DNA from 3 places in the Methylocystis sp. genome. Region 3 is predicted to be linked to each of the others. Evidence: predicted binding sites of a transcription regulator. Region 3 holds the regulator's gene; each other region holds the start of a gene.

Region 1 (3,110 bases), on a different contig from region 3:
GGAAGTGTTGAAGACGCAAGCTCATAAGCTTGGCGACCACGGTCTCTCGGAAAAGGATTTCTACGCTTCGCCGATATTCCGAGGCGCCATTCAGCAGGTACGCGGCGAATTCTCGGCGACGATGCGAGAAAAGCGAGAATTCGTCCAGCATGTTCTCAATCACATGGAAGATCGCGGTTTTATCGCGAGTTGGGATCGCACAAGGCGAGGCGTTCTGCATGACTATGTTGTGAAACTAAAGAGCGGGCGCATCGCGATCATAGATTTGAAGGGCTGCTTGGATGGCGATAACACCAAGCTTTTCCAGCGTCCGAGCAGCGCCGACGAATTCGTCATTTGGAACTTATGCACCAATGTTGGCGCCGACCCTCGGCGTAATACTTGGTCCGGCGTTCATACGCGCATCAGCGCCGAAATCATCGCGCGCAACCAACTCGTTGACGGGTTGATCATATGGGACATGATGTGTGGAACTATTGGGCGTTCTTGTCCAAAGGTGGCGTTGGATAGTGAGGTCGACAGAAGGACGCTTATCGGCCCATTTTGCTCGCCGCCACCGTGCATATATTTTTTACCTGGTTCGATTCCGTCTGCCGACAATCTATGGGTCGCCGCTCAGTCACTATCAAACGTCGAAATTCTTGATGCGTTTCATTCGTGCTTTGGGGGCCGTGATGACGAGCTCAACCATGTAAGCTTTGATATTGAGTTTCATGGAGAAGAGACGATGCGGCGTACGACCATCAAACGTGGTGGAATTGTTCAGCACTCTTCTGAGATGACGGCGATCCGACGTGGCTAACGACTCCGATCACCGCGCGCCGCGTAACCCGGACTTCGTGAATTTTCCTCCATTTGAAACGGAAGATTTGCGGGCCAACTTGACGAGGTTTCTGGATACGCCGTTCGATGATGGTTCAGGGAATTTGTCCAAGGTCGGTCACTACAAGTGGGGCGTTTACGCATTCTTCGATTATGATGGCGAACCGATCTATGTCGGCCAAACGAACGAGATGCTGCGCACGCGAATCCGCCGTCATCTTACCAACCAGCGTACTGATGCTGTGGCGATGTCGGTGCTCGACCCGTTTGAGGTTCTGGAGATCGAGGTGTGGCCGCTATCACAATTTCAAAAGACCAACCGCTCAGACATTAGCGCTCGGCAACATTTGGATGCCCTGGAGCGCTCGATAACGCAGCGTGCAATTGAGCAGTCTGAGTTCAAAGCAATCCTGAACGAAAAGGACCCGCCGGCCGGATCCCTTGTAGTGGAGACGCCGCGATCGTTGAGGGGTCGAATCGTATCGGATCGCGTCTATGAGCTAAGATCCCATCCGGACTTCAGGATCGCCCGAAGGGCGCTCATTATATCGCGTCTTGCGCAGGTGATTGCGGAACGAAAAGTGCAAGGAGGCCTCCGCCGCGTGCTGCAAACCCAAGCGTTGCGTCTCCAGTGGCTTGCGGCACGTCGTTACGATGCGCTGGGCGGCGCGGCGTCTGTCGGACGTGGCGGTGACGAAGACATTTAGCTCGTGCAAAATCTTCATAACACATTGTTTTACTTCTATAATCAACGTTATGCGAATATGATTTGTCAAACACAAATTCGACGTCGCCGCATCAGCACGCGAGTCGTGGTCCGGAGGCGCGTCGGCGAAGCCAAATCCGCAGCGGCGCCCTTTTTTCATAACGTCGGGGCGTTGCGAACAAAACGAGAAATGTGGTTCAGTCATCCCCTTAGCTCTGCCCCGATTCGCGAGCGTCACCCGTGGCCCACCTCGAAAGACTCAACCCCGAACAGCGGCGGGCCGTCGAACACGGCGTCCGCGAAAAGGAGTGTGTGCTCGGCGGGCCGCTCCTTGTCATCGCGGGAGCCGGGTCCGGAAAGACCAACACCCTCGCCCATCGCGTCGCGCATCTGATCGTCAACGGCGCCGACCCGCGTCGTATCCTGCTGATGACCTTCTCCCGCCGGGCGGCGGCCGAGATGACGCGGCGCGTCGAGCGCATCTGCGCAGAGGCGTTGGGAGCGAGCGCTGGAATTATGACCGAGGCGCTCGCTTGGGCGGGAACGTTTCACGGGGTCGGCGCTCGATTGTTGCGCGAGTACGCCAGTGAAATCGGGCTCGATCCCGATTTCACGATCCATGATCGGGAAGACTCCGCCGATCTCATGAATCTCGTCCGGCACGGGCTCGGCTTCTCGAAGACGGAGAGCCGCTTCCCGACCAAGGGGACTTGCCTCGCCATCTATTCCCGCGCCGTCAACGCGGAGGCGCCGCTCGACGACGTTCTCGAAGGTTTCTTTCCCTGGTGCGCCGGCTGGGGCGCTCAGCTGCGCGAGTTGTTCGCAGCCTATGTCGCCGCCAAGCAGGCGCAGAACGTTCTCGACTACGACGACTTGCTGCTCTATTGGGCGCAGACCTTGGGCGAGCCGGCTCTCGCGGAGGAAATCGGCGGAAGGTTCGATCACGTCCTGGTCGACGAATATCAGGACACGAACCGTCTACAGTCCTCGGTCCTGCTGGCCATGAAGCCCGGGGGGCGCGGCCTCACCGTCGTCGGCGACGACGCTCAGTCGATCTATTCCTTCCGCGCCGCGACCGTGCGCAACATTCTCGACTTTCCGAACGCCTTCAGCCCTCCGGCCGACGTTGTCACCCTCGATCGCAACTATCGCTCGACGCAGCCGATTCTCGCCGCCGCGAATGGCGTGATCGAACTCGCCTGCGAGCGTTTCACCAAGAACCTCTGGACGGAACGCCGGTCAGGGGAGAAGCCTCGGATCGTCACCGTGCCTGACGCCGCCGACCAGGCCCGCTACGTCGTCGAGCGTGTCTTGGAGGACCGGGAAATCGGCGTGCGCCTGCAACAACAGGCCGTGCTGTTCCGCGCCTCCCATCACAGCGGCCCGCTCGAACTGGAGCTGACGCGCCGCAACGTTCCCTTCGTCAAATTTGGCGGGCTGAAATTCCTCGACAGCGCCCACGTCAAGGACCTGCTCGCCCTGCTGCGATTCGCGCAGAATCCGCGCGACCGCGTTGCCGGCTTTCGCCTTATGCAGCTCCTGCCGGGCGTGGGTCCGTCGTCGGCGCAGCGCGTCCTCGACC
Region 2 (3,110 bases), on a different contig from region 3:
CCAGGCGGGCAGACAAAGCAGATTTGCGTCCGCGAGAATAAGCTCCTCAAATATTTCGGCGACTTCGTCTGGTATATGACCGACACAACGAGCGGATCGTCAGGATCGCCCGCCTTCAATCGCTTTTGGCAGGTCGTCGCGCTTCATCACAGCGGCGTCCCGAAAAAGAACGCCAAAGGAGAAATCCTTTGCATCGACGGCACGGTCTGGAACCAGACGAGGGACGAAACGGCGATCGACTGGATCGCGAATGAAGGCGCGCGGGTCAGTTCAATTGTTGCGGACCTTAAGGCCTCCATGGGTTCGCATCCTCTCGTGAAGGCGGCGCTGGAAAGCGGAGAACGCGCGCAAGCGACGATCGAAAGGTCTGTCATGGCGCCAATCGCCGCGAAGAACGAACGCGCCGAAATGTGGATCGAGGACGACGGCGAAACAGCCTCCCTTGTCGTGCCCCTTCGTATCCCGATCGAGCTACGCAGATTGGCGGCGACCAGTCCGAAAGCGACCATTAGCCCCGTCGAGACCGGCAAAGCCGATGCGATCCCCGTCCCAGCTCTGGACGCATTGACCGTGGAGGCGGTGACAATCGATCAAACCACCTTGGGCTCGCGGCCTGGATATCAGCCGAATTTTCTGGGTTCAGGCAAATTTAGCGTGCCGCTTCCAAAAATCCCCGCTTCTCTGAAATCGGAGGTCGCGACCCTCAAGGGAAAAGCCGCGCAGTCGGAGCTGAAATATTTCAATTACAGCGTCGTTATGAACAAGCGGCGAAAGCTCGCATTTTTCAGCGTCGTCAACATCGACGCAAGCGAGCAGCAAGATGTCGGCAGGCGCATGGGCGATTCTTGGTTTTTCGATCCGCGGATCGACGCCGCATTTCAGACCGGCAATGAATTTTATGGCCGGCAATCGACATTCGAGGCCGACCGGACCGCCAATCCGTTCGATCGAGGCCATCTGGTTCGGCGGCTCGACGCGACATGGGGGAGCAGCGTCGACGAAGCGAAAGAGCACGGCAACGACTCTTTCCACTTCACCAATTGCTCGCCGCAATTCTTTTCGTTCAATCAGGGAAGGAGATTGTGGCTCGGTCTTGAGGATTACACGCGCGACACATTGCTGCGCAATCGCGAAAAGGGCATCGTCATGAATGGGCCAATATTCGACGGGCCGGACGCGGAGGGAAGCCAATTGCCCGATCCCAACGCTCCCGCGCATACGGATCCGAAGTTTGGGGGCCTCCCCATACCAAAGTATTTTTGGAAAATTCTCGTCACCAGGGAGGATGACGGACTCAAAATCCTGGCGTTCATCATGAGCCAGCGAAATTTAATTTTGAACATTGATCGCATCGAAGAAAGATTCACCGACGAGGACGTCAAAGTGTTTCAGGTGTCGGTCGCCGACATTTCGAAACTGACGCAGCTGGACTTCGGACCGTTGATGGACGCGGACAGAGAGGAAGCCGCGACGGTCGGCGCCCGTCGCATCGAGTCCTTTAGCGACATTCGAATTTAGGTTCCGCCCTGCGCCAGCGGATGGGCGATCGTCGTCGGACGGAGCACGGTCGTCGCGGGACGATGGAAAGCGAGCGCCATCGATTCCGCGAAAGCGCGGCATGACGCCGGGAACGCCGGCTGTAAGGTGGCGCGTTTCGCGAGCGCTCGAGTGGCGCGACTCCTATAGAGGCGGCGCACTCCAAAACGACCGAGGCGATATTTGACAAGGCGAGCCGGCCGATAATGCGGCTCTGCGCCTTTGCGTCCAGTGCGCCCGTTCGCCTTCTAAGGCGACGGCTCCCGCCCGTTATGAACAAAAAAGAACTTGGCAAAAAAGAACAAATCATGCACATTTGGCGTCAGGGTCAAGCGCGGCCATTCTCCCCTCGCCGCTTACGCGCTGGCGCCCTCGCAGCAATTGCCTGCGCCTACGTAACCGTGCCAGAAGGAATTTTCAGCCGTGAGCCAAGCCAACCTCCGCCTCGTGGAAGGGACGTCCGTGGACAAGACCAAGGCGCTCGACGCCGCTTTGTCGCAGATCGAGCGCGCCTTCGGCAAGGGCTCGATCATGCGGCTGGGCAAGAACCAGAAGGCCGTCGAGATCGAGACGATTTCCACCGGCTCGCTCGGGCTCGACATCGCGCTTGGCGTCGGCGGCCTGCCGCGCGGCCGGGTAGTTGAAATCTACGGGCCGGAATCCTCCGGCAAGACCACCCTCACTCTCCATGTCATCGCCGAGGCGCAGAAGGCGGGCGGCGTCTGCGCTTTCGTCGACGCCGAACATGCGCTCGATCCGGTCTACGCCCGCAAGCTCGGCGTCAATCTCGAGGAATTGCTGATCTCCCAGCCCGACACCGGCGAGCAGGCGTTAGAGATCACCGATACGCTGGTGCGCTCCGGCGCCGTCGACGTGCTCGTCGTCGATTCGGTGGCGGCGCTGACGCCCCGCGCGGAAATCGAGGGCGAGATGGGCGAGGTGCAGCCCGGCCTGCAAGCGCGGCTGATGAGCCAGGCGCTGCGCAAGCTCACCGCCTCGATCGCCCGCTCCAACACGCTCGTCATCTTCATCAATCAGATCCGCATGAAGATCGGCGTGATGTATGGCTCGCCCGAAACGACCACCGGCGGCAATGCGCTGAAATTCTACGCCTCGGTGCGGCTCGACATCCGCCGCATCGGCGCGATCAAGGAGCGCGACGAGACGATCGGCAACCAGACCCGCGTCAAAGTGGTCAAGAACAAGGTCGCGCCGCCGTTCAAACAGGTGGAATTCGACATCATGTATGGCGAAGGCGTCTCCAAGATGGGCGAATTGATCGATCTTGGCGTCAAGGCCGGGGTCGTCGAGAAATCCGGCGCCTGGTTCTCCTATGACAGCCAGAGGCTCGGCCAGGGCCGCGAGAACGCCAAGACTTATCTGAAGCAGCATCCCGAAGCGGCGCAGCGCATCGAACAGGCGATCCGCGAAAACGCCGGGCTGATCGCCGAACGCATTCTCGAAGCGGCGCAGGACGACGAGGAATAGGCCTCGTCGCCGACTCTCGGCCGAATCTCGCCTGACCGCGGCTTCGGGTATGTCGCGACCAACGACCGCCGCGCGCCGATCGTTCG
Region 3 (3,110 bases):
CGGCGAATATCTTGCGAAGCGCCGCATCGACGATCGCGCGCCGCGAACATGGTGGGGCGCGCTTCGTGAAAGCGTCGTCGAACGCCTGTTGCACGGGCCCGGCGCGGCGATCTTCGCGACATTATGCGCGACCTCGGCGACCGCTTCCTTCATGGCGAATGATTTTCATGAGCTCAGCCCCTATGTGCTGATCGGCAATCCGCTGACGCTCGCCATCATCGAATTCTTCGCGGTTCCCTGCGCGCTTCTCGGCGCCGCGCTCTATCCACTCGGCCTCGACGGATTCGTCTGGCGCTACCTTAAAATGGGCATCGACCTCGTGACCTATCTCGCGGGGCTCATCGCCAGCGCCCCGGGCGCGAGCCTGCCGGTCAAAGCCTTCGCGCCCTGGGCGATTATTTTTCTAACGCTTGCGGTGTTGTCGCTCGTTTTGTGGCGAACATGGGCTTGGCGCGCCCTCGCCATTCCTCTTGCATTCATTGGATTGATGGGTGCGACGGGCGGCGCGCCGTTCGACCTCGCCGCGCCGGCGACCGGGGAATCGGCGGCGCTGCGCCTGTCGTCGGGACAGCTTGCGGTCTTGGGACAAAGGCCGAGCGCTTTCGCCGCCGAACAATGGCTGCGCGCCGACGGCGATGCGCGCCTCGCCTCGGACGCGAAGGGCGGCGTCGCCTGCGATGATTTAGGTTGCGTCGCCAAGTCGATCGACGGTCGCTTCGTCGCGCTCGTCGCCGAGCGCGGCGCCTTCATTGAAGACTGCGCGCGCGCCGCCGTCGTCATCACGCCGCTCTATGCGCCGTTAGGATGCGCGGCGCCGATCGTGATCGATCGCCGCAAGCTGAGCGAAACGGGGGCGGTGTCGCTACGCTTCAAGGGTGCGGAAGTTGAATGGACGACGGCGCGCGCCGTCGACGAGGACCGGCCATGGTCGCCCGCGCCGCGCCAGCGGAGCAAGCCGGCGTTCCCTGCGCCGCTCAGCGATGAAGAGCGCAATGAGGAAGACGCCCGCGCGATGGAGCCGCTCGAATAGAGACGCGCTGCATGCTCTTTGTTTTGTCATTCCCGGCAGGCCGAAGGCTTGACCGGGAATCCAGGGGCAAAGGCATGAATGGTGAAGTTGCTCTGGATTCCCGATCGCGCGCAAAGCGCGCGTCGGGAATGACAGGCTTCGCCAAAACGCGCCGCAGCTAATATTTCCGCAAAAGGCTCACGAGCTTGCCTTGAATCCGCACGCGGTCAGGACCGAAGATGCGCGTCTCGTAAGCGGGATTCGCCGCCTCCAAAGCGATCGACGCGCCGCGTTTGCGCAGGCGCTTCAGCGTCGCTTCCTCATCGTCGATCAGCGCCACGACGATATCGCCGGTGTCGGCGTTGTCCTGCTTCTTGATGACGACGGTGTCGCCGTCGAGGATTCCCGCCTCGATCATCGAATCGCCGCGCACTTCGAGCGCGAAATGCTCGCCGCTCATCAGCAGGTCGGGCGGCAGATTGATCGTATGGCTGCGGTTCTGGATGGCTGAGATCGGCGTGCCGGCGGCGATGCGTCCCATCACCGGAATGGCGACCTGCTGATCGCTCTCGTCGTCGAAACGCTCATTGAGCGGGCGCACGCGGCCGAGATTGCCTTCGATGACCGAGGGCGCGAATTTGCCGCTGCGCCCGACGGCGCTGCGCGGCGTCGCCGATTCGGGCAGGCGCAGGACCTCGAGCGCGCGGGCGCGATTGGGCAGGCGACGGATGAAGCCGCGCTCTTCGAGCGCGAGAATCAGCCGATGAATGCCGGACTTCGACCGCAGGTCGAGCGCGTCCTTCATCTCGTCGAACGACGGCGGCACGCCCGATTCCTTCAAGCGCTCATGGATGAAGCGCAACAGGTCGTTTTGCTTTTTGGTCAGCATCGCCGCTCCGCCTTGCAAGCCCAATCGTCGATTTTCGCTGCGCTGCAGCTTTTGGCTCGATAAACTAAACAAATCATGAACGAACGATATACGTTCTCACTGCGTTCTGCAAGTCTTATGTTCACGCTTTGGTTAAGCGATCATCGCGGTGGAGCGGGCAGAATTATTTGTCGCGCGTGAAAAATCGCTTTTTGTCGCGCTACGCTTAGAAACACTGAAAAAGCAATAGGGTAGCGCGGCGGGTATTGCGGAACCGCTTGCGGAACATCTCAGAAATATTGTTCGGAGGCGGAATGTATTAGATATCAAAGGGTTCCTGCGCTTTGCATTGCGGAACATTTCATTGTGCAATATCGATTGCGGAACCTATTGCGGAACCTTCCGAATTCGCCTGGAGGATGTCACGGATTTCCATTGGGCTGATGAAGTCCCCGTTGTATGCTCGATGAACTAAAGCAACGACATTCTCTGGTGAAAGATGTTCACCGGCTATATCTGAAACTCTATCCCGTATTATCCGAGCGATTGCATCTTCATGCCTTGATAGCCTGAACGAAAGTTCGTTTAATTCATCTTTATTTGCTTCATTGAATAGTTTAGAAATAGCATTCAAGTAAGATATACGACAAATATCATATAATTCGTTCGATCGCGTGAGGCGCTCAACGAGCACGTCTGTATATTTAACTCCTGTTAATTGCTCAATTTCAGCATGTTTTTTGAATGGAATACTCCCCCGTCGCCGCCAAGTTGCGATTGTGCTCTTCCCAAGATTGAGGCGGATAGCAAGGTCTTCATCTCGCGTGAGGTTCAGAGCCTTCTTCACGCGATCAATAAAATCTTCCGCTGGATTTGCCGTCGCGCCTCTTGACATGATTTCATTTTGCAATCTAGGTTGCATAACGAAGCAATCCTAGAGACACCTCACAATGGGCGATCCTTCCGCAGACTTGTTGCTACAGGCCCGCATTGGGTTCTTACAGCAGGGAAGCTCTTTGGCGAAATGGTGTTCGGAAAACAAGATCACCCGCCAATGGGCCACCGCTGTCCTGACGGGACGTAGGAACGGACCCGCAGCAAAGACGCTACGTGAAAAAATCATTGTTGCCGCGACGCTCAAAGGGAAAGCCGCCTGATGTCGGGCAAATGGGTCGACACCGCCACAGTCGCGGAGTTCCTCGGCCTCTCTGATCGGGCTGTCAGAAAAGGCTT

What was found. Region 3 encodes LexA, which represses DNA repair genes until DNA is damaged. Its sites were predicted from a motif close to TGTTCNNNNTGTGTTCNG; they were not measured.
Region 1: AB7I51_RS11280 (ATP-dependent helicase) is a predicted target of LexA. The motif match lies at 1,703-1,720, and genes of this name have one in related genera.
Region 2: recA (recombinase RecA) is a predicted target of LexA. The motif match lies at 1,834-1,851, and genes of this name have one in related genera.

Annotation. Positions count from the first base shown of each region.
Region 1 is NZ_JBFWVN010000032.1:26,201-29,310, forward strand. Features, by position in the region: gene AB7I51_RS11270 (hypothetical protein) at 1-802, shown strand, start outside; gene AB7I51_RS11275 (GIY-YIG nuclease family protein) at 795-1,529, shown strand; gene AB7I51_RS11280 (ATP-dependent helicase) at 1,769-3,110, shown strand, end outside.
Region 2 is NZ_JBFWVN010000006.1:61,154-64,263, reverse strand. Features, by position in the region: gene AB7I51_RS04535 (DNA/RNA non-specific endonuclease) at 1-1,518, shown strand, start outside; gene recA (recombinase RecA) at 1,960-3,024, shown strand.
Region 3 is NZ_JBFWVN010000065.1:8,129-11,238, forward strand. Features, by position in the region: gene AB7I51_RS15605 (ComEC/Rec2 family competence protein) at 1-1,030, shown strand, start outside; gene lexA (transcriptional repressor LexA) at 1,188-1,898, opposite strand; gene AB7I51_RS15615 (helix-turn-helix domain-containing protein) at 2,239-2,799, opposite strand; gene AB7I51_RS15620 (hypothetical protein) at 2,828-3,034, shown strand.